Regions from separate parts of the Mesorhizobium sp. M0478 genome, predicted to be linked through region 3. Evidence: predicted binding sites of a transcription regulator. Region 3 holds the regulator's gene; each other region holds the start of a gene.
What was found. The regulator PhoB, encoded in region 3, activates phosphate uptake and scavenging genes when phosphate is short. The targets are predictions, from matches to a motif close to TGTCATNNANCTGTCAT.

Region 1: the regulator PhoB is predicted to act here: its motif matches at 2,976-2,992, upstream of NKI64_RS03390 (alkaline phosphatase D family protein).
Region 2: the regulator PhoB is predicted to act here: its motif matches at 3,193-3,209, upstream of NKI64_RS14535 (LTA synthase family protein).
Region 4: the regulator PhoB is predicted to act here: its motif matches at 1,634-1,650, upstream of NKI64_RS21825 (RNA degradosome polyphosphate kinase).

The regions. Positions count from the first base shown of each region.
Region 1 covers NZ_JAMYRH010000001.1:695,613-700,883, reverse strand. Annotated here, with positions in the region: gene NKI64_RS03410 (hypothetical protein) at 1-282, opposite strand, end outside; gene NKI64_RS03405 (hypothetical protein) at 309-752, opposite strand; gene NKI64_RS03400 (TetR/AcrR family transcriptional regulator) at 829-1,446, opposite strand; gene NKI64_RS03395 (MFS transporter) at 1,520-2,803, shown strand; gene NKI64_RS03390 (alkaline phosphatase D family protein) at 3,064-4,638, shown strand; gene NKI64_RS03385 (hypothetical protein) at 4,686-4,964, opposite strand; gene typA (translational GTPase TypA) at 5,162-5,271, shown strand, end outside.
Region 2 covers NZ_JAMYRH010000005.1:190,581-195,851, forward strand. Annotated here, with positions in the region: gene rpsR (30S ribosomal protein S18) at 154-402, opposite strand; gene rpsF (30S ribosomal protein S6) at 402-902, opposite strand; gene NKI64_RS14535 (LTA synthase family protein) at 1,214-3,142, opposite strand; gene fabD (ACP S-malonyltransferase) at 3,420-4,367, shown strand; gene fabG (3-oxoacyl-[acyl-carrier-protein] reductase) at 4,428-5,165, shown strand.
Region 3 covers NZ_JAMYRH010000001.1:386,549-391,819, reverse strand. Annotated here, with positions in the region: gene pstA (phosphate ABC transporter permease PstA) at 1-1,129, shown strand, start outside; gene pstB (phosphate ABC transporter ATP-binding protein PstB) at 1,147-1,971, shown strand; gene phoU (phosphate signaling complex protein PhoU) at 2,013-2,717, shown strand; gene phoB (phosphate regulon transcriptional regulator PhoB) at 2,734-3,423, shown strand; gene NKI64_RS01860 (ROK family protein) at 3,454-4,689, opposite strand; gene xylF (D-xylose ABC transporter substrate-binding protein) at 4,956-5,271, shown strand, end outside.
Region 4 covers NZ_JAMYRH010000009.1:194,409-199,679, reverse strand. Annotated here, with positions in the region: gene NKI64_RS21835 (FAD-dependent monooxygenase) at 68-1,306, opposite strand; gene NKI64_RS21830 (zinc-finger domain-containing protein) at 1,326-1,571, opposite strand; gene NKI64_RS21825 (RNA degradosome polyphosphate kinase) at 1,805-3,997, shown strand; gene ppx (exopolyphosphatase) at 3,997-5,271, shown strand, end outside.

The DNA of each region.
Region 1 (5,271 bases), 310 kb from region 3:
CGAGTTGAAGCCGGAAAAGCTCTCCCAGACCGAGGTCATCTCGCCGCCGGGCGGAAACCCGTAGAACAGCGATTCACGCGCATCGTCATAGGCGATCAGCACGGGATAGCCGCGATAGCCGGAGCAGGCGAGTTCGGCCCAGTCGCCGTCACCTTCCTCGGCCTTCGCATAGGTGACGCAATCCTTTTGCGAGTCGAGGTCGGTGTAGACGCTGGATATTCCGTCGGCATGGGCGACCTGGCAGAGGCCGGCAAGGGCAAGCGAGAGCAGAAGAGCGCGCATGGCGAATAATCCCTGTGGTTATTTCGCTATCGGGCTCTGAGCCTCGCAAAAAAATATAGCGCGTACAAAGCGGAAAACGAAGCGGCTGCAACGAACGCCTGGTAGTCCATCCAGCAGATTGCGAGGAGTGACGCGCAGGCGGCAAGCAGGACGACGGGAACAAAAACATCCAGGTATAAAAATACCAAAGCGACTGCGCTTATCGACGCGATCAGAATGCGCGCCGTTTGGGTAATGCCGTGTGCCTTGCCGTCGAAATACATCCCAACATACATCGCAACCGATGCGACCAAAAACAGAAAAAGCACTCTGCGCAGAACGGCCTCCTTGACCCTGTGCTCGTTCAGGTCGAAGACCGTGGCAATATCCCTCTTTTCCTCGTGCGAGATCAACGCCAGGTCGCCCCGCTTCATGTAATTGATCCCGAACATTTTTTTGAGATCGTCCAAAATCGTCTGAGCAATGTTCAAGTCGTTACCTGCGATTCTGTTTTGATCGCTGACATGACAGCGATATTGCTTGCGGTTGGAATGGATCGCAAGAGGTCTATTTCTTCAAGCTCGCCTCGATCAGCAGGTCGGCGTTGCGGGCGACCGCTGCCGCCGGGCCGCCGAGGCCGAAGAGCTGGCCACTGATATAGGCGCCTTCGATCAACAGCAGCAGGCCGTCGCCGAGCGTCTCAGGGTCTTTAGCGCCCATCGCTGCGGCCATCGCGCGCAGGCGGTGGCGCAACTCCTGCTTGTTGGCCTCGCTGACGACGCGCGCCGGATGGCCATGTTCGGGATATTCCACCGCCGCGTTGGTCATGCCGCAGCCGCGATAGTCCGGCCTTTGCGTGCGCTTGCCGACGCGAGTCAGGAAAGCCCTGAGCTGTGCCCGCGGGTCGCCGGGATGGGCAGCCACGGCTTCGTCGAAACGCTCCCAATACTCACGGTCATATTGCCTGAGATAGGAAGCGGCGAGCTCGTCCTTGGAGGGAAAGCTGCGGTAGAGGCTGGGCTTGGTGACGCCGGCGCGCTTGACGATCTCGTCGACGCCGATCGCCCGGATGCCGCGGCGGTAGAACAGGTCGTAGGCCACGTCGAGGATTTTCTTGGCAGCCTTGGGCGGTGCGGCTGCATGACCGTCCTTGATGGTCAGTTCAATATTTTTGTCCGTTGGCATGGTATGACTCGATTGACGTGTTACCGATCGGTACGTATACATGTCCTCACCCTGCAACGTACCGGTCAGTAACATGATAGCTCAATCCCGTCCCTTTGGCCAGCGCTACGCTTTCGTCGTGGTTGGCGTCATCTTCCTTTGCCTGTTGATCGCGGCCGGGCTTCGTTCCGCACCCTCGGTGATGATGCTGCCGTTGGATAAAAGCTTCGGCTGGGGGCGCGATACGGTTTCGATTGCCGCTGCGATCGGCATCTTCCTTTACGGCCTGACCGGGCCGTTTGCCGCCGCATTGATGGAGCGTATCGGCTTGCGCCGCACGCTGCTTGCCTCGCTTGTGATCATGTCGGGCTCGACCGCGCTCAGCCTACTGATGACCGAGCCCTGGCACCTGTTCCTCACCTGGGGCGTGTTTTCCGGCATCGGCTCCGGCGCGGTCGCCACCGTGCTCGGCGCCACCATCGTCAACCGCTGGTTCAAGACCAATCGCGGCTTGGTGATGGGGCTGATGTCGGCCTCCAGCGCCACCGGCCTGTTGGTGTTCCTGCCGCTGCTGGCATCGCTCGCCCAGTCGGGCGGCTGGCAGCCCGTCGCTATCGCCGTCTCGATCGCCACCGCCTGTCTTCTGCCGCTGGTCTGGCTGTTGGTTCCGGAGCGTCCCGCTTCGATCGGCATGGTGCGCTATGGCGCCGGGGCGGATGACGTGCCGCCGGTATCGCCGGCATCGCAAGGCAATTTCCTGGCGCATACGCTGAACACGCTACGCCGCGCTGCCCGCACCCGCGTCTTCTGGTATCTGTTCGCCACGTTCTTCATCTGCGGCTTCACCACCAACGGGCTGGTCGGCACGCATCTGATCTCCTTCTGCGGCGACATGGGCATCCCCGAGGTACAGGCCGCGGGCCTGCTGTCGCTTATGGGCATTTTCGACCTGATCGGGACGACGCTCTCGGGCTGGCTCACCGACCGTTTCGACCCGCGCAAGCTGCTCGGCGTCTACTACGGCATTCGCGGCCTGGCGCTGATCTATCTGCCCTATTCCGGCTTCTCGGCGACCAGCCTGATCATCTTCGCGGTGCTCTACGGTCTCGACTGGATCGCCACCGTGCCGCCGACGCTCAGGCTCGCCAACGAGGCCTTCGGTGACCGCAGCGGCCCGATCGTGTTCGGCTGGATCGTAGCCGGCCACCAAGTCGGCGCCGCCACCGCCGCCGCCTTCGGCGGCACCATGCGCGAATTGCAGGGCAATTACGAACTGGCTTTCCTGATCGCCGGCATGACGGCGATCGTGGCTGCGTGTCTGTCGCTGCTGATCAATACGAGCAGGCCGGCTTTCGATCCGGAGCCGCAAGCGGCGTAAGGCGCGGTACTAATCTCCCCCCTCAGGGGGGAGATGGCCGCGAAGCGGCCAGAGGGGGTCCGTGCGACCGGACTCAGCCTCTTGCGCAGAGGTCGGCGCTCCAAGCGAGGCGACCCCCTTCTGTCGCCTTCGGCGACATCTCCCCCCTCAAGGGCGGAGATCACCTGTCGATTGTTATCAAAGTTTCATCTTCCCGAGATGTGGCTGAAACATTGAAGCTGGAGCTTGCTGGCACCGTTCGAAGCCATCAGGAGACAGCCATGAACAAGATCTCGTTGACCCGCCGCGCTTTCGTCACCTCTGCCAGCGCCGCCGGTCTGCTCGGCGCATCGGGGCTCGCTTTGCCCTATTATTCGCGCGCCAGCCAGCGCCCGGCCTTCACCCATGGCGTCCAGTCCGGCGATGTCGATGCCTCGAGCGGCATGGTGTGGACGCGCACCGACCGGCCTTCGTGCGTCATGTTCGAAGTGTCGTCGACGGAAAACTTCGCCAATGCGACGCGGCTGGCGCCGCTCGATACCTCGCCGGCCAGCGACTTCACGGTCAAGCGCCTGCTTACCGACCTCGCCTCCGACCAGGATATCTTCTACCGGATGACTGCCGCCGACCTGTCGGATATCAACGCCGTTTCCGAACCGATCGTCGGCCGTTTCCGCACAGCACCCGCCTCGAAGCGCGACATAAAATTCGCCTGGTCGGGCGACACGGCCGGCCAGGGCTGGGGAATCGATGAGACCGGCATGAAAACCTACGCCACCATCGCCAGGCACACGCCGGATTTCTTCCTGCATTCCGGCGACACCATCTATGCCGATGGCGCCATGAAGGACGAGGTAGACCTGCCTGGCGGCGGCAAGTGGAAAAACGTCGTCCTGATCGACGGCAAGCGCAAGGTGGCCGAGACGCTGGATGAGTACCGCGACCAGTGGAAATACAACATGATGGACAAAAACGTTCTGGCCTTGAGCGCCATCTGCCCGACCTTCTACCAGTGGGACGATCACGAGGTGCTGAACAACTGGTCGGATTCGAAGAATCTCGGCGCCGACAGCCGCTACACCGAAAAATCCATCCATGTGCTCGCGGCGCGTGCGGCGCGCGCCTTCCATGAGATGACGACGATCCGCTACGAGCCGTCCGAGCCCGGCCGCCTCTACCGCAAGATCGCGCATGGGCCGCTGCTCGACGTGTTCTTCCTCGACATGCGCTCCTATCGCGGCCCGAACGGCCCCGACATGCAGGAGGACATGACGCCGCAGTCACGCATGCTGGGCGAACAGCAGACGAAATGGCTGAAGCGCGAGCTGACGAATTCCAGGGCGACCTGGAAGATCATTGCCGCCGACATGCCGCTCGGCCTCGTCGTCTGGGACGACGGCGCCAAGAAGGTCGGCGCGGAAGCCATCAGCAATGGCGACAATGGCCTGCCCAAAGGCCGCGAGCTCGAGATCGCCGACCTGTTGCGCTACATCAAGACTGCCGGCATCACCAACACGGTCTGGTTGACCGCCGATGTCCACTACACGGCGGCGCACTATTACAACCCCGACAAGGCGCGGTTCCAGGATTTCAATCCTTTCTGGGAATTCGTCTCGGGCCCGATCCACGCCGGTACCTTCGGTCCCAATGATTTCGACATGACCTTCGGCCCGGAGCTGAAATTCATCAAGGCGCCGACCACCGAACAGGGCCAGAACCTGCCACCCTCGGCCGGCCTGCAGTTCTTTGGCCTGGTGGACATTTCAGGGGCGACAGAGCAGCTGACCGTGCGGCTGATGGATCGCGACGACATCGAGCTTTACAAGGTGACGCTCGATCCGGTGCGGTCGGCGTAAGCCTTTGGGCCGGTGCGAAGGATCGCTATGCCTGGAATGGGCAGCCGTCAGTCCGGGTAGCAAACCGTCGGAATCTTCGGCCACACCGCGCTGTCGCAGCCTGCAACCCGCTGCCTCTGCTTGAAAGAGGCGCTGACCGGGCCGGTGACCACGGGGTCGACGCCATCAGGGGCGTCGGCAAACATCTGCTCGGCCGTCCGGTCGGGCGACGAAGCCGGATTGGCTTCCTTCACCGTGGCGGCCGATTGAGCGGCATTGGCCGCCAGCACGGCAGCGAATGCGACCGAAGCGATGAGGGGCCAAAATCGGTTGAGTTTGTCGGTCATGAATTTCGAACTACCCGGGCCCAGAAAGGTTCCCGCCTTGGTTAACAAAACCATCTCACACCGAGATGCTTAAGATTTGATGAGTATTTGGTGGTGCGCCTCCTCTTTCGCAATTGCGAAAAACCCTGTATGAGCCGCGCAACCGAAAGAGGCGGCGCCTTCTGGCCTGCTGCCTGCAACGCTCCCGAGACCACAAAATGAAAATTCGTAATATCGCGATCATCGCGCACGTCGACCATGGAAAAACCACCCTCGTCGACCAATTGCTGCGGCAATCCGGTTCCTTCCGCGACAATCAGCGCGTCGC
Region 2 (5,271 bases), on a different contig from region 3:
AGTTAGAGGCTTTTCACCTCAACTCGGGATTTCAATGCACGTCGCCAAGAGTGGTCCCGGTTTTGGGACAACGACATGCATCATCAAATTACCCCTGCGGCGCCCGTCGCCGTGGGAGAAGGAAGCAGGCGGCGAACCGCCCGCTCGAAAGTCTTAGCGAACCACGTAGGGCAGCAGGCCGAGGAAGCGGGCGCGCTTGATCGCCTTGGCGAGTTCGCGCTGCTTCTTCTGGCTGACGGCGGTGATGCGCGACGGCACGATCTTGCCGCGCTCGGAAATGTAGCGCTGCAGAAGACGCACGTCCTTGTAGTCGATCTTGGGCGCGTTGGCGCCGGAGAACGGGCAGGTCTTGCGGCGGCGATGGAACGGGCGCCGGGTCGGGATCTGATTGATGTCGACCATTATTCTGCACCTCCTTCAACGCCTTCGCGCGGACGGCGCGGACCACGATCACCACCGGCGTCGCCAAATGAGCGCGGCGGACGATCGCCACGGTCGCCGCGATCACGGTCGCCGAACGAGCGCGGACCACGATCACCACGGTCGCGGTCGCCGAAGCCGCCGCGTTCCGAGCGCTCTTCGCGCTTCTGCATCATGGCCGACGGGCCTTCCTCATGCGCCTCGACCTTGACGGTCAGGAAACGCAGCACGTCCTCGGACAGGCCCATCTGGCGCTCCATCTCGTTGAGCGCTGCCGGCGGGCAGTTGAGGTCCATAAGCGTGTAGTAAGCCTTCCGGTTCTTGTTGACCCGGTAGGTGAGGGACTTCAGTCCCCAGTTCTCGACCCGGCCGACGGACCCGCCATTTGCGGAGATGACGCCCTTGTACTGTTCGACAAGCGCATCGACCTGCTGCTGCGAGAGGTCCTGCCGGGCAAGGAACACATGTTCGTATAGAGCCATAGTGGTTCAGTGCCTTTCTTCGTTTCTCTCCCGGATCCTCGCGGCAAAGCCTCTGCAACTTCTCTGACCCGCTGGTCCCGAGGGGGCGGGGAAGAAAGGAGCATTTCGAGACGGTCGAGAGCGGAGACACGGGAGGCGGAAGCGCTTCTGGCTTCACACGAAGGTTTTGGGTAAAACCTCCGGCCCTCCGTTCAGCCCCCAGCAAGGACCGGCAGATTGCGGGCGTCTATATAGCAAATTGGCTGGAAGGCAAGGGTAACGCATGCTCCGGACAGCGTCCTGGCGTCGCAGGGTTGGAAAAATACCAGGCATCAACTCGTATGCGGGGTACCACCGTTGATCGTTTCGGGGAAGAAGTCCGGAGCCGCCTTACGCTTGCCGAACATCATATCGTATTGCAGCAGGCGGAAGTCGTTGATCGCCGGATCAACGTCCTTCTGCCGCGCCCAGTCCGGCGTGGCCTCACCTGACGGTGTCAAAAGCAGATTGCGGTCGACGACGCGATAGCGTTCGCGCAGCGCGCCCAGGAAGCCGGTATAGTAGGGGTGCGTGATCCCGGCCGTGGTAAGGATATGGTAGGGCAGGAAGGCCGGGCTCACCGCGCCCATATCCTGCGCCGGACCGGTGCGGTTAGACCAGATGACCAGCGGCGTCTGATGATGCTCCAGTGCCGCCTCCGGCGTCGGTTCCTTGCGCGGCGCGACATTGTCCTTCAGGTAACCGGTTTCGACATAGACGGGGCCGAGCGGCGGCAGATGGTCGCCGAAGAAGGCGATGACCGTCGGCCGCTCGCGCTTCTTCGCCCATTCGATCAATCGCTCGAGGCCACGGTCGGCATCGGCCGATCCCTCGGCGTAGCTGAGCAGCGATTCCCGCGCCCACGTGCTGATCGGTGCCACGACCTTGTGGGTCGGATTGTAATAGCGGTACGGCTCGTAGGGACCGTGGTTCTGCAGGCTGACGGCGAAGAAGAACACCGGCCGCTCGCTGGCGTCGGCCTCTGCGATGATCTCGTCGGTCATCGACGCATCGGAAGCCAGCGGCCCGCGCTTTTCCAGTGGCGGCAGCGTCTCTTCCGAGCGGAAATCGTTGAAACCGAAATCGGCATAGACGGCGCCCCTGTTCCAGAACCAGTTGGTGCCCGGATGGATGGCGCGCGCCCGGTAGCCCTCGCTTTTCAGGAAGGTCGCCAGCGACGGCGTCGGCGTGCGCACATATTGCTGGTAGGGGATCGAGCCCGCCGGCAGGAAGGCATTGGAAAAGCCGGTCAGCGCCTCGAATTCGATGTTGGCGGTCATGCCGCCGAATTCCGGCGAAAACATATAGCCGGAACGCAGCGCCCGCACATTGGGGATCGGGTCAGGCGTGATTGTGACGCCGGGCAGCTTGGTCGGATCCCAGAAAGATTCGCTCATCACCACGATGATGTCGGGTTTCTCATCCGGTACCGAGGCCGCCACAGCAGGCCTGTCGATCGCGTCGATCGCCTTGTCGGAATAGCCCGCCGGCGCCGAGACATGCGCCATCGGCACGTTGAGCGCGAAGGCCAGCGCAAACCCGTTGGAGGCGTAGTTCTCCTTCTGGTCCCACATGATCGGGATGATCTGCAGCCGGTCGCGGGTCCACGAGAAGGTGGCGTAGTCCATGATCGAGACGAAGAAGGCGAGCAGCGGCACTGCCAGCGTCAGCCGCGCCAGCCGCCCTTTGCGGCTGAGGATCGGAACCTTGCGGCGCCACAACCGCCAGCCATAGATCAGCAGCGACAGGCCGGCGACGATGCCGACCGCCATGGCGAGCGCCGTCCAGGGCCGCTCGCGCACCAGGAGCGGCATCAGTGCCATGATCTGGCGCGAATAAAGAAAATCGGTTGGGTAGAGCGGATCGCCGAGATAATGCGACTTCTGATGCCCGACAAAGGCCAGCGCCAGCGTCAGGGGCGCCACGATCATCAGGCTCTGGTGACTGCGGCCAAGCACGGCGTCCAGTCCCATCAGCACCAATGCAAAGACAATGATGGTGGTCCAGCCCGGCTTGAATGGCTGCAGGAAGAAGTCGACCGTGCCGAAGAAGTCGCCGCGCACGATCCATTCGATAGCGAACACCAGGATGGCGGAGGCAAGCAGCGTGACCAGACCGTAGCGGATGACCGGCCATCTGCGCCCCGGCAGGTAGCCGGTGGACGGATCGTCTTCCAAGAATTGTGGCGCGGGTACGGCCGCGCCTTTCCTGATCCTAGCCACGTCTCTTCCCCCGGCCCAAGCAACGCGTATTTCCACTCGCGCCACCGTTCTGTCATAGAACTGTCATGCAAAAGCTAGCGCCTGTGGCGAAAATAAGAAGAGCCAGCAAACGATTCGTGAGCGGTTTTCATCAGGTGTGATCGGCAAAAAGCCTTTGGGAACAGGGACTCGAGGTCAGCTCCGGTTCAAGCGAGAGCCGAAATGCCGCCTCCGGGCTTGACTTGACGGTCCGCCTTGCGTCACAGGCAGGAAAAATCAGCCGCTGGAGAGCGCCCAAATGGCCGTCGCATTCACCTTTCCGGGACAGGGCAGCCAGGCTGTCGGCATGGGCAAGGACCTCGCCGACGCCTTCCCCGAGGCACGCAGGGTGTTCGAGGAAGTCGATGATGCGTTGGGCGAAGAGCTGTCGAAACTGATCTGGGAAGGCCCGGAAGAGGCGCTGACCCTGACTGCCAATGCCCAGCCGGCGCTGATGGCGGTCTCGCTGGCGGCGATCCGCTCGCTGGAAGCGCGCGGCTTTTCGCTGAAGGACAAGGTTGCCTACGTTGCCGGTCATTCGCTCGGCGAATATTCCGCCCTTGCCGCGGCCGGTTTCGTTTCGGTCGCCGATGCTGCCCGGCTGCTGCGCATCCGAGGCAACGCCATGCAGGCGGCGGTGCCGGCCGGCGAGGGCGCCATGGCGGCGATCATCGGACTGGAACAGCCCGACGTCGAAGCCGCTTGCACCGAGGCCGCAACGGGATCCGGCAAAGTCTGCCAGATCGCCAACGACAATGGCGGCGGCCAGCTGGTGATCTCCGGCGCCAGGGCGGCGGTGGAACTCGCCGCGAAACTGTGCACAGAAAAGGGCGCCAAGCGGGCGCTGATGCTGCAGGTCTCCGCACCCTTCCATTCGGCGCTGATGGCGCCGGCGGCCGATGTCATGCGCGAGGCGCTGGCCGGCGTGACCAAGAATGCACCGGTCGTGCCCGTCGTCTCCAACGTCACTGTAGCCCCGACCAGCGACCCCGACGAGATCGCGCGCCGCCTGGTCGAGCAGATCACCGGCCGCGTGCGCTGGCGCGAAACGGTGGAGTGGTTCGGCGCCAACGGCGTCGCCACGCTGTTTGAGATCGGCGCCGGCAAGGTGCTTTCCGGCCTGGCGCGGCGGATCAACCGCGACATCGCCACATCCGCCGTCGGCACGCCGCCAGATGTCGAGGCGGCGCTGGCCGCGCTTGCATAATCCACTGGCGATTCAACCCCTCCCGTGGGAAGGGTGTTCTCTTAAGATCAGGAGACGAAAATGTTCGAACTGACCGGCCGCAAGGCGCTCGTCACCGGCGCATCGGGCGGCATTGGCGAGGCGATTGCCCGGGTGCTGCATGCGCAAGGCGCCATTGTCGGCCTGCACGGCACCCGCATCGAGAAACTGGAGACCCTGGCCGGCGAACTCGGCGACCGGGTAAAGCTGTTCCCGGCCAATCTTGCCGACCGTGACGAGGTCAAGGCGCTTGGCCAGAAGGCCGAAGCCGAACTCGAAGGCGTCGACATACTGGTCAACAATGCCGGCATCACCAAGGACGGCCTGTTCGTGCGCATGGCGGACGCGGATTGGGACAGCGTGCTGGAGGTGAACCTCACCGCCGTGTTCCGGCTGACCCGCGAGCTGACCCATCCGATGATGCGCCGCCGCCATGGCCGCATCATCAACATCACCTCGGTGGTCGGCGTCACCGGCAATCCTGGCCAGACCAATTATTGCGCCTCCAAGGCCGGCATGATCGGCTTTTCCAAGTCGCTGGCGCAGGAGATCGCCACCCGCAACATCACCGTCAACTGCGTCGCCCCGGGCTTTATCGAATCGGCCATGACCGACAAGCTCAACGACAAGCAGAAAGACGCGATAATGGCCGCGATCCCGACGCGCCGCATGGGCACGAGTGTTGAAGTGGCGTCGGCCGTCGCCTATCTCGCCTCCAACGAGGCAGCCTACGTCACCGGCCAGACCATCCATGTCAACGGTGGCATGGCCATGATCTGACAGGATATTGCCGGGTGATAAGAAGACATGGCCGGCTTGTGAAAAGAGACCATTTCGCCTTGGACCTCAGCCATTTTTCGTGTAATGCGGCCCGCAACCCGGCGGT
Region 3 (5,271 bases):
GCAGACGACCGTGACGCTGCCGGTGACCTTCGACGAGAAGGTGATCGATCCCTCCGGCAAGCGCGCCACCGACCCTACCGTGCTGATCAAGGCGAACTATCCCAAGCTCGCCGAAAACGCGCTGGTGGCCAAGCTCGGCATCGATCCGGCCAACAAGCCGATGATGCTGAAGCTCAAGGGCTTCCTGTCGGAAGGCGCCCGCGTCCAGCTGCGCGACATCGTCTCCGCCGATCCGTCGGTGATCGGCAGGACGCGTGACGTCGACATCCTGGCTGCCGCGAACCTCGACTCGGCCTTCAAGGGTCAGATCGACCTCGGCGTCGATGAAGCGCGCCGCAAGGTGTCCAACCAGCAGATCGACTGGATGAACAAGCTCAAAGCCGATGGCGCGATGGCCGAGCATTTCAACACCGGCCTGTTCAGCTATGGCGCCTCCAGCCGGCCCGAAACGTCGGGCATGGGCGTGGCCATCATCGGCTCGTTCTACATGATGGTGATCGTGCTTTTGCTGGCGCTGCCGATCGGCGTCGCCGCCTCGATCTATCTGGAGGAGTTCGCCAAGAAGAACCGCTTTACGGACCTGATCGAGGTCAACATCAACAATCTCGCGGCGGTGCCGTCGATCGTCTTCGGTCTGCTTGGCCTTGCCGTGTTCATCAACTTCCTCGGCATGCCGCGCTCGGCTTCCTTCGTCGGCGGCCTGGTGCTGACCTTGATGACATTGCCGACCATAATCATCACCACGCGCGCCGCCCTCGCCGCGGTGCCGCCGTCGATCCGCTCGGCGGCCCTAGGTCTCGGCGCCTCCAAGATGCAGATGGTGTTCCATCACATCCTGCCGCTTGCCGCCCCAGGCATCCTTACCGGCACCATCATCGGCCTGGCGCGTGCGCTCGGCGAGACAGCACCGCTGCTCTTGATCGGCATGGTCGCTTTCGTCGCCGATTATCCGACGACGCCTTTCGATCCGGCGACCGCGCTGCCGGTTCAGATCTATATGTGGGCAAACGAGGCTGAGCGCGCTTTTGTCGAGCGCATGTCCGGCGCCATCATCATCCTGCTCGTCTTCCTCATGGCCATGAACATCACCGCGATCGTGCTCCGGCGCCGCTTCGAGCGGCGCTGGTAGAAAAAAGGCAATTTGGTATGAACATCATGACCGAACAGTCCCTTGAGAATGCAGTGGGCGACAAAATGAACGCCAAGTCGAACGAAGTCATCAAGATGCGCGGCGACAAGGTCGGCGTCTTCTACGGCGAGAAGCAGGCGTTGTTCGACGTCAATCTCGACGTCCGCCAGAACCAGGTGACGGCGCTGATCGGCCCGTCCGGCTGCGGCAAGTCGACCTTCCTGCGCTGCCTCAACCGCATGAACGACACCATCGATTCGGCGCGGGTGACCGGCAAGATCACGCTCGATGAAGACGACATCTACGACAAGAACATCGATGTCGTCGAACTGCGCGCCCGCGTCGGCATGGTGTTCCAGAAACCCAACCCGTTCCCGAAGTCGATCTACGAGAACGTCGCCTACGGCCCGCGCATCCATGGGCTGGCCAAGCGCAAGTCCGACATGGACCAGATCGTCGAGCAGAGCCTGAAGAAGGCGGCGATCTGGAACGAGGTCAAGGACCGCCTGCAGGAGCCCGGCACCGGCCTGTCCGGCGGCCAGCAGCAGCGCCTGTGCATCGCGCGCGCCATCGCCGTGTCGCCGGAGGTGATCCTGATGGACGAGCCCTGCTCGGCGCTCGATCCGATCGCCACCGCCCGTGTCGAGGAGCTGATCGACGAACTGCGCCAGAACTACACGATCGTCATCGTCACCCACTCGATGCAGCAGGCGGCGCGCGTGTCGCAGCGCACGGCGATGTTCCATCTCGGCTATCTCGTCGAGGAGGGCGCCACCGACAAGATGTTCACCAACCCCGACGACAAGCGCACCCAGGACTACATTACCGGCCGCTTCGGCTGAGCCGTCCGGCGGGTGAATTTTCAGGCACGAGGACCAAGATCATGGGTGAACATACCGTCGCCTCCTTCGATGAAGAGCTCGGGCAGATCAGCAAGCTGATCCGCGACATGGGCGATCTGGCAGGCTCGATGGTCAGCGGCTCGACCAGGGCGCTGCTCAATTCGGACAATGCGCTGGCACAGCGTGTCGTTTCCGACGACGCCATCATGGATGCGCGCCAGCGCGAACTGGACGACCGCGCCATCACGCTGATCGCCAAGCGCCAGCCGATGGCCAACGATCTGCGCGCCGTGGTCGGCTCGATCCGCATGGCCGGCGACCTCGAGCGCATCGGCGATCTCGCCAAGAACATCGCCAAACGCGTCGGCACCGTGGGCTTGAGCGTCACGCCGCGCGACCTCTCGCACTCCATCGATGCCATGGCGCAACTGGTGCTGATCCAGGTGCAAGGCGTCGTCGAGGAATATGCCGCCACCGATGCGGCAGCTCTTGCAAAACTCAGGAATGACGACGAGCGCATCGACGTCAAATACACGTCCGTGTTTCGTGAGCTCTTGACCTACATGATGGAAGACCCTCGCAACATCACCGCCTGCACGCATCTCTTGTTCTGCGCCAAGAATCTTGAGCGCATCGGCGATCATGTCACCAACATCGCCGAAAATGCGTATTATGTGCTGACCGGCCAGCAATTGCCCGCCAATCGTCCGAAGCAGGACGAGACGGCGATGGCCACGCCGGCCTGATGAGGGTGAACTGCCTATGATCGCGCCACGCATCATGGTCGTGGAGGACGAGGAGCCGCTAGGCGTGCTCCTCCGCTACAACCTCGAATCCGAAGGCTATCACGTCGAGGTGGTGACACGCGGCGACGAGGCCGAGATCCGCCTGCAGGAAAACGTGCCCGATCTCCTGGTGCTCGACTGGATGGTGCCCGCTGTTTCCGGCATCGAGCTCTGTCGGCGGCTTAGAGTGCGGCCCGAAACCGAGCGGCTGCCGATCATCATGCTGACCGCGCGCGGTGAGGAAAGCGATCGCGTGCGCGGCCTGTCCACCGGTGCCGACGACTATCTGGTCAAGCCATTCTCGACGCCGGAGTTCATGGCGCGCGTGAAGGCGCTGCTGCGCCGGGCCAAGCCGGAAGTGCTGTCCAGCGTGCTCAAGGTCGGCGACATCGTGCTCGACCGCGAGTCGCACCGTGTCTACCGCAAGAAGAGCGAGATCAGGCTCGGACCGACCGAGTTCCGGCTGCTCGAATTCATGATGCGCCATCCCGGCCGCGTGTTCTCGCGCAGCCAGCTGCTCGACAATGTCTGGGGCGAGACGATCTACATCGACGAGCGAACCGTCGACGTCCATGTCGGGCGCTTACGCAAAGCGGTCAACAACGGCCGCATGCCGGATGTCATCCGTACCATTCGCGGCGCCGGCTACGCGATCAGGGAAGACTAGGATGCTGCGCGTCGCGCCGTTGCCGGCCATTCAGGCGACATGCTTGCCGGATTTGGCCTGAATGCCCGGCGCGAAAATCTCCTGATCGACGAAGCCGAGCGCGCGCATGGCACAGCCTTCGCGGATCAGCGGCAGCTCGTTGGGCTCGGTGTCGAAGGAGATCGATTTCGAGTGCTGGCCGCCGGCGGTCTGGGCGATCGCTTCGCGCAATGCCGGTTCGATCAAGTCGAAGGCGGCGGCGCTGACGCCGACCATGGCGACGGGTGCCGGATCGATCAGTGCAAACAGGCTGCCGAGGCCGAAGCCGAGCGCCTCACCGGCCTTGCGATAGGCTTCGCGCTCCGGGCCATCGGTTTCGCGGGCGCGCGCGGCGAGTGCGCGCATATCAGCGTCGCCGATATCGACCGGCTCGGCATCTTCGCTCATCATTTTGGCGCTGCGCCAGATGGCGTAGTTTCCGGCATAGGCCTCGACGCAGCCGCGCCGCCCGCAGCGGCAGAGCGCGCCGCCCGGACGGTGGATCATGTGGCCGAACTCGCCGCCCGAGGAATGGGTGCCGGTGAACAGTTCGCCTTTCAGCACCAGCCCCATGCCGATGCCGTGCGACAAGAGGATCGCGATGAAATTGTCGCGGTAGCGCTCGGGCTGGCGCCATTGCAGGGCCACCGCCATCATATTGCAGTCGTTCTCCATGGTGGCAGGAATGCCGAATTCCGCTTCCAACATGTCGGCGAAGGCAATGTCGGTCAGTGGCGTGATTGGCGACCACAGCATGGCCCGCGCCTGCGAATCGGTGATGCCCTGGATGCCCATGGCAATGCGGGCGATGCTCTGGACATCGAGGTCGGGATCCTCAAGCCGCCGCCGGACGATTGCTACGCATTCGCCAATCAGCTCGTCGCGCGGCTTGGTCAGCGTGTCCAGCCGGCGCTGTTCCTCGGCGACGACGTGGCCGGCATAGTCGATGACGGTGACGGACAGGAAATTGAGCGACAGCACCACGGTCATGACCGCCGCCGCTTCCGGGTTGAGGCCAAGGCCGACCTGCGGCCGGCCGCGTTTCAGCGAGCCGGTCTCGCCAGGCTTGCCTTCAATCAGGATGCCTTCTTGAATTAGATCAGACGAGATTGCCGATATCGTCGAATGGCTGAGGCCGGTGGTCGCCGCAATCTCGGTCCGCGACGGCTGGCCGGCCCGGCGCACGGCCGAAATCACCATCGCACGGTTGCGACGGCGCAGATCGTCGTGGCGGATCCCAACCGACATTTGTTTTCCTCCCGGCCTCCTCGCGCCTCATGATAGTGAAGGCGTTCGACGGCACCAGCCAAATATTGGCAGACGCCGGCAGCCCTGTCATTGTTTATTGCGGAGCTCGAAAAAATTCGGCAACGCCATCAGAATCCATCATAATCGATGTTGACAGTGCCTTATCATTGAACCAGTATTTTTTCGAGGCTCGAAAAAATGGAGCCTCTTTGTGCAGGCCTTCGGGCCGGTTTTGTCGCGCCGTGGGCGGCGCAGGGAGGGTTATAATGAACAGATTTGCAGCCGCCATGCTGGCGGGTGTCGCCATGTCGCTGGCGCTGATGTCGGTCGCGCAGGCGAAGGACAAGGTCATCGGCGTGTCGTGGTCGAACTTCCAGGAAGAGCGCTGGAAGACCGACGAGGCGGCGATGAAAACGGCGATCGAAGCCGCCGGCGACAAGTACATTTCGGCCGACGCGCAGTCCAATCCCGGCAAGCAGCTGACCGACGTCGAAAGCCTGATCTCGCAGGGCGCCAACTCGCTGATCATCCTGGCGCAGGACGCCTCGGCCATCGGCCCGGCGGTGCAGAAGGCGCTGGACG
Region 4 (5,271 bases), on a different contig from region 3:
GGCGACATCCAATCTCCCCCCTTGCGGGGGAGATGTCCGGCAGGACAGAGGGCGGTGGGAAGGATCGCTAAGTCGACGATCTAGACTGCCGAGCGTCCGCTCGCCATCCATAGAGCCAGTCGAGGTCGGCGGCGAGCTTGTCGGGCGAGCGCATGGCCAGGAACAGATTGCGGGCGATCGCCACCGGGCCGGCAGCATGCCAGGCGAGGCGGTTTACGGCCCCACGACGCGCGGCCTTGGCGACACGCGGCCGCCGAAGATTTTCCCAGATTTGAAAACTTCTGGGCAGATCGCCAGGGAAATCGGCGATAGCGTCGGCAAGCGTGATGGCATCTTCTATCGCCATTGCCGCGCCCTGTGCGGCAAACGGCGTCATCGCATGCGCAGCGTCGCCGATCAGCGCGATGCCCTGCGGGCTCGTCCACCGCTGTTGTTCGACGGTGTGGATCGGAAAGGCCGTCCATGGGCCGGCCAGTGCCACAAGCTTCGTCAGGCCCGGCGCGGTGCCGCGCAGGGCAGCCGTGAGGATCGCGGGATCGGCATGGCCCGACCAACCTTCGGCCATGCGCTCACCCTTGGTGAAGGCGGCGAGATTGAAGGCCCGGCCTTTGCTGACGGGATAGGCGACCATGTGGAAGCCTGGATGCAGGAACGTGGTGACGCAGTCGGCGGCGCCGATCGCGGCAAAGGCCTCTCCGGCCGCACCGTCGCCTGCGATTGTAGCCCGCCAGGCGAGTTCGCCCGAAAAACGGCTTTTGACGAAGTCCTCGCCTGCGAGTTGCGCCCGGACCGCCGACCAGACGCCATCGGCGCCGATCAGGAGTTTGGCGCCTGCCTCGATCTCGCGGCCGTCCACTTCGGCGGTCACGGCGACATATTGCGCGTCTTTGACGATGCCGGTCACGCGGGCGCCGGTGATGAGCTCAATCTCCGGCCGTTCAGCCATTTGCGCCAACAGCGCTGCCTGCAGATCTGCGCGGTGAGCAACGAGATAAGGCGACTGCCAGCGCGCTTCGGCGGCGTGCCCGAGCGGTACCCGCGCCAGTTCGCGCAGCGTCCCGGCGTCCTTGAGCACGACCGCTTCCGGCCGCAACGCTGCGGGCAGCAGTCGGTCGAGCACGCCGAGTTTTCCAAGAATGCGTGTTGCGTTGGGCGAAAGCTGGATGCCGGCGCCGGCCGCTTCGAGGTGCTGTGCCTGTTCGATAAGCTTTACCGGATAACCCCGTCCAGCGAAGGCAAGGGCAGCGGTCAGCCCGGCGATGCCGGCCCCGGCGATTATGACCTGCCGGGACCTGATGTCTTCCATCGGGCTTGTCGCGGAAGGATCAGGCGGCCTGGTCGATATAAAGGCAACCAGCCGGCAGCGTTTCCGTCGCCCTCAGCTTCGCCGAATAGCGGTAGAGCGTCGAGCAATACGGGCAGACCTTTTCATTGTCGTCGCCCATGTCGAGGAACACATGTGGGTGGTCGAAGGGCGGGTTGGCGCCGGTGCACATGAATTCCTTGACGCCGATGTCGATTGCCGGATGGCCCGCATCGTTCTGGAAATGGGGAATGGAACCGCCTGCCATCGTCGTCTCCTTGATCTCGTCGAAAAGCATCTGGAACATAACAGGCCTGTTTGCAAGATCGATGAAATGAAACTGTCGCAAAAGCCTGTCAGAGGATACGTTGAGCCGGTTAAGTGCATGTCCCTGAAATCGGAACGGTTTTCGCCGAAGGGTCATGCGTCACAAAAGCGTGTTAGAGGCATGGCACGTCCAACGGCGCTCCAAGGGACGGTTGGCGGGGAAGAGCAGGAACCATGAACGAACTGAAGCCGGTGCAGAGCGAATTCATCAATGTCGAGGTGGCGAGCCCCGAGGGCGGCAACCCCGATCGGTTCGTCAACCGTGAGTTCTCCTGGCTGCAGTTCAACCGGCGTGTGCTCGAGGAATCGCAGAACGAGCACCATCCGCTGCTCGAACGCGTCCGTTTCCTGTCGATTTCGGCCGCCAATCTCGACGAATTCTTCATGGTCCGCGTCGCCGGCCTTGCCGGCCAGGTGCGCGAAGGCATTGCGCTCAAGAGCCCCGACGGCCGCACGCCGGAGCAGCAGCTGGAACAATTGCTGCGCGAGGTCGAGCGGCTGCAGGAGGACCAGCAGAACAGCCTTTCGGCGCTGATGCTGCTGCTCAATAAGGAAGGCATTGAGAGCATCACCCGCGACGCACTGACCAAGGATGAGAAAGTCTGGCTGGAAGACCATTTCCAGGACCAGGTTTTCCCGGTGCTGACTCCACTGTCGATCGACCCGGCGCATCCGTTTCCGTTCATTCCCAATCTCGGCTTCTCGATGGCGCTGCAATTGCGCCATCGCAAGAATGGCGAGGAGATGAGCGCGCTTCTGCGCCTGCCGGTGGCGCTGAAGCGCTTCATCCGTCTTCCCGACCGCAAGCAGCACGTTCGCTTCATTCCGCTGGAGGAGGCTGTCGGCCTCTATATCGGCAAGCTGTTCCCCGGCTATGAGGTCAAGGGTTCCGGCACCTTCCGCATCATCCGGGACAGCGATATCGAGGTCGAGGAAGAGTCGGAAGATCTCGTGCGCCTGTTCGAGACGGCGCTGAAGCGGCGCCGCCGCGGTTCGGTCATCCGCATCGAATTCGACAAGTCGATGCCCGGTGAATTGCGCGAGTTCGTCGCCGGCGAGCTTGGCGTCTCTTCGAGCCGCATCAGCGTTCTGACCGGCCCGCTGGCGCTCAGCCAGATTTCCGAGATCGTCGCCGTGCCGCGCGACGACCTGAAGTTCACCCCCTACAATCCGCGCTTTCCCGAGCGCATCCGCGAGCATGGCGGCGATTGTTTCGCGGCCATCCGCGAGAAGGACATCGTCGTCCACCACCCCTATGAATCCTTCGACGTGGTGGTCCAGTTCCTGCGCCAGGCAATGGCCGACCCGGAGGTGGTGGCAATCAAGCAGACGCTCTACCGCACCTCCAACGACAGCCCGATCGTGCGCGCCTTGGTCGACGCGGCCGAGGCCGGCAAGTCGGTGACCGCCCTGGTCGAGCTCAAGGCGCGCTTCGACGAGGAAGCCAACATCCGCTGGGCGCGCGACCTCGAACGCGCCGGCGTCCAGGTCGTGTTCGGCTTCCTCGAACTGAAAACCCATGCGAAAATGTCGCTCGTGGTGCGGCGTGAGGACGGCAAGCTGCGCAACTATGTACATCTCGGCACCGGCAACTACCATCCGGTGACCGCGCGCATCTACACCGACCTGTCCTTCTTCACCACCGATCCGACGATCGCGCGCGATGTCGCCCAGCTGTTCAACTTCATCACCGGCTACGCCGAGCCGACCGATGAGATGCGGATCGCCATCTCGCCGTTTACGCTGCGCAGCCGTATCCTCAAGCACATTGCCGACGAGGTCGCCTACGCGCTGGCTGGCCGTCCGGCGCGCATCTGGATGAAGATGAACGCGCTCGTCGATCCCAACATCATCGACGCGCTCTATGACGCCAGCCGTGCCGGCGTTGAGATCGATCTCGTCGTGCGGGGCATCTGCTGCCTGCGGCCGCAGGTGCCCGGCCTGTCGGAAAACATCAGGGTCAAGTCGATCGTCGGCCGCTTCCTCGAACACAGCCGCATCTACTGCTTCGGCAACGGCCATGGCCTGCCGTCGGACGAGGCGATCGTCTACATCGCCTCGGCCGACTTGATGCCACGCAATCTCGACCGCCGCGTCGAGACTATGGTGCCGATCACTAATCCGACGGTGCATGAACAAATCCTTGGCCAGATCATGCTGGGCAACATCATGGACAACCAGCAAAGTTTCGACGTATTGGCTGACGGAACCTCCCGGCGCGTCGTGCTGGAGGAGGGTGAGGAACCGTTCAACGCGCAGGAATATTTCATGACCAATCCGAGCCTGTCGGGACGGGGTGACGCGCTGAAGTCGCATGCGCCCAAGCGCATCGCGCAGTTCAAGCGTCGCAAGAAGAACACCGGCTGATGATTTCAACGTCCCAAGGCCGGCTGCAGGATCGCCGGCCGCTGTCCATCATCGACATCGGCTCGAACTCGATCCGCCTTGTCGTCTATGAAGGGCTGGCGCGCTCGCCTACCTTGCTGTTTAACGAAAAGATGCTGGCCGGTCTCGGCCGCGGCATCGTTTCGACCGGCAAGCTCGATCCCGAGGCGGTGACGCGCTCGATGGAGGAGTTCCGCCGTTTCCGCGCGCTCTCCGACCAGGCGGGTGCGGAGCACATGTTTGTGCTGGCAACGGCCGCGGCCCGCGAAGCGATCAACGGACCCGACTTCATCCACCGCGCCCAGGATGTGCTCAAGACCGAGATCCGCGTGCTCACTGGCCGGCAGGAGGCGCATTATTCAGCGCTTGGCGTCATTTCGGGCTTCCACCCCGCCAATGGCATTGCCGGCGATCTTGGCGGCGGCAGCCTGGAGCTTATCGACATCAATGGCGAGGCGATCGGCGACGGCATCACGCTGCCGCTGGGTGGCCTGCGGCTGCAGGACATGGCCAGGAATTCGCTCGCCCAGGCGGCAAAGATCACCCGCGACGAACTGGCGCGCGCCAAATTGTTGAAGGGCGGGCTGGGACGGCCCTTTTACGCCGTTGGCGGCACCTGGCGAAACCTTGCCCGGCTGCACATGGAAATGACCAACTACCCGCTTGGCGTCATGCACCACTATGAGATCGGTGTCGAAAGCGCCGCCAATTTCCTGAAGCAGGTGGCGAAAGGCGAGATCGAGAAGGTCAAGGGCATCGAAGGTGTGTCGAAGAACCGCCGTTCGCTGCTGCCCTATGGCGCGGTCGTGCTGCAGGAGATCATGGCGGCGATGCAGCCGTCGAAGATCATCGTCTCGGCATTGGGCGTGCGCGAAGGGTTTCTCTATTCGCTGCTCGACCCTGCCGAGCAGAAGGCCGATCCGCTGGTCTCCGCTTCGGAGGAACTGGCGCGACTGCGGTCGCGCTCGGTCACCCATGCGCATGAGCTTGTCGAATGGACGGACAAGACCTTTGCCGCCTTCGGCATCGACGAGACGGAGGATGAGGCGCGCTATCGCCACGCTGCCTGTCTGCTGGCCGATATAGGCTGGCGCGCACACCCGGAATATCGCGGCAAGCAGTCGCTCAACATCATTGCCCACGCCTCCTTCATTGGCGTCGATCACCCCGGCCGTGCCTTCCTGGCGCTGGTCGGCCTGTTCCGCCACGAAGGCGTGTTCAACGATGCGGCGCCGGAAATCCGCGGCCTGGCGACG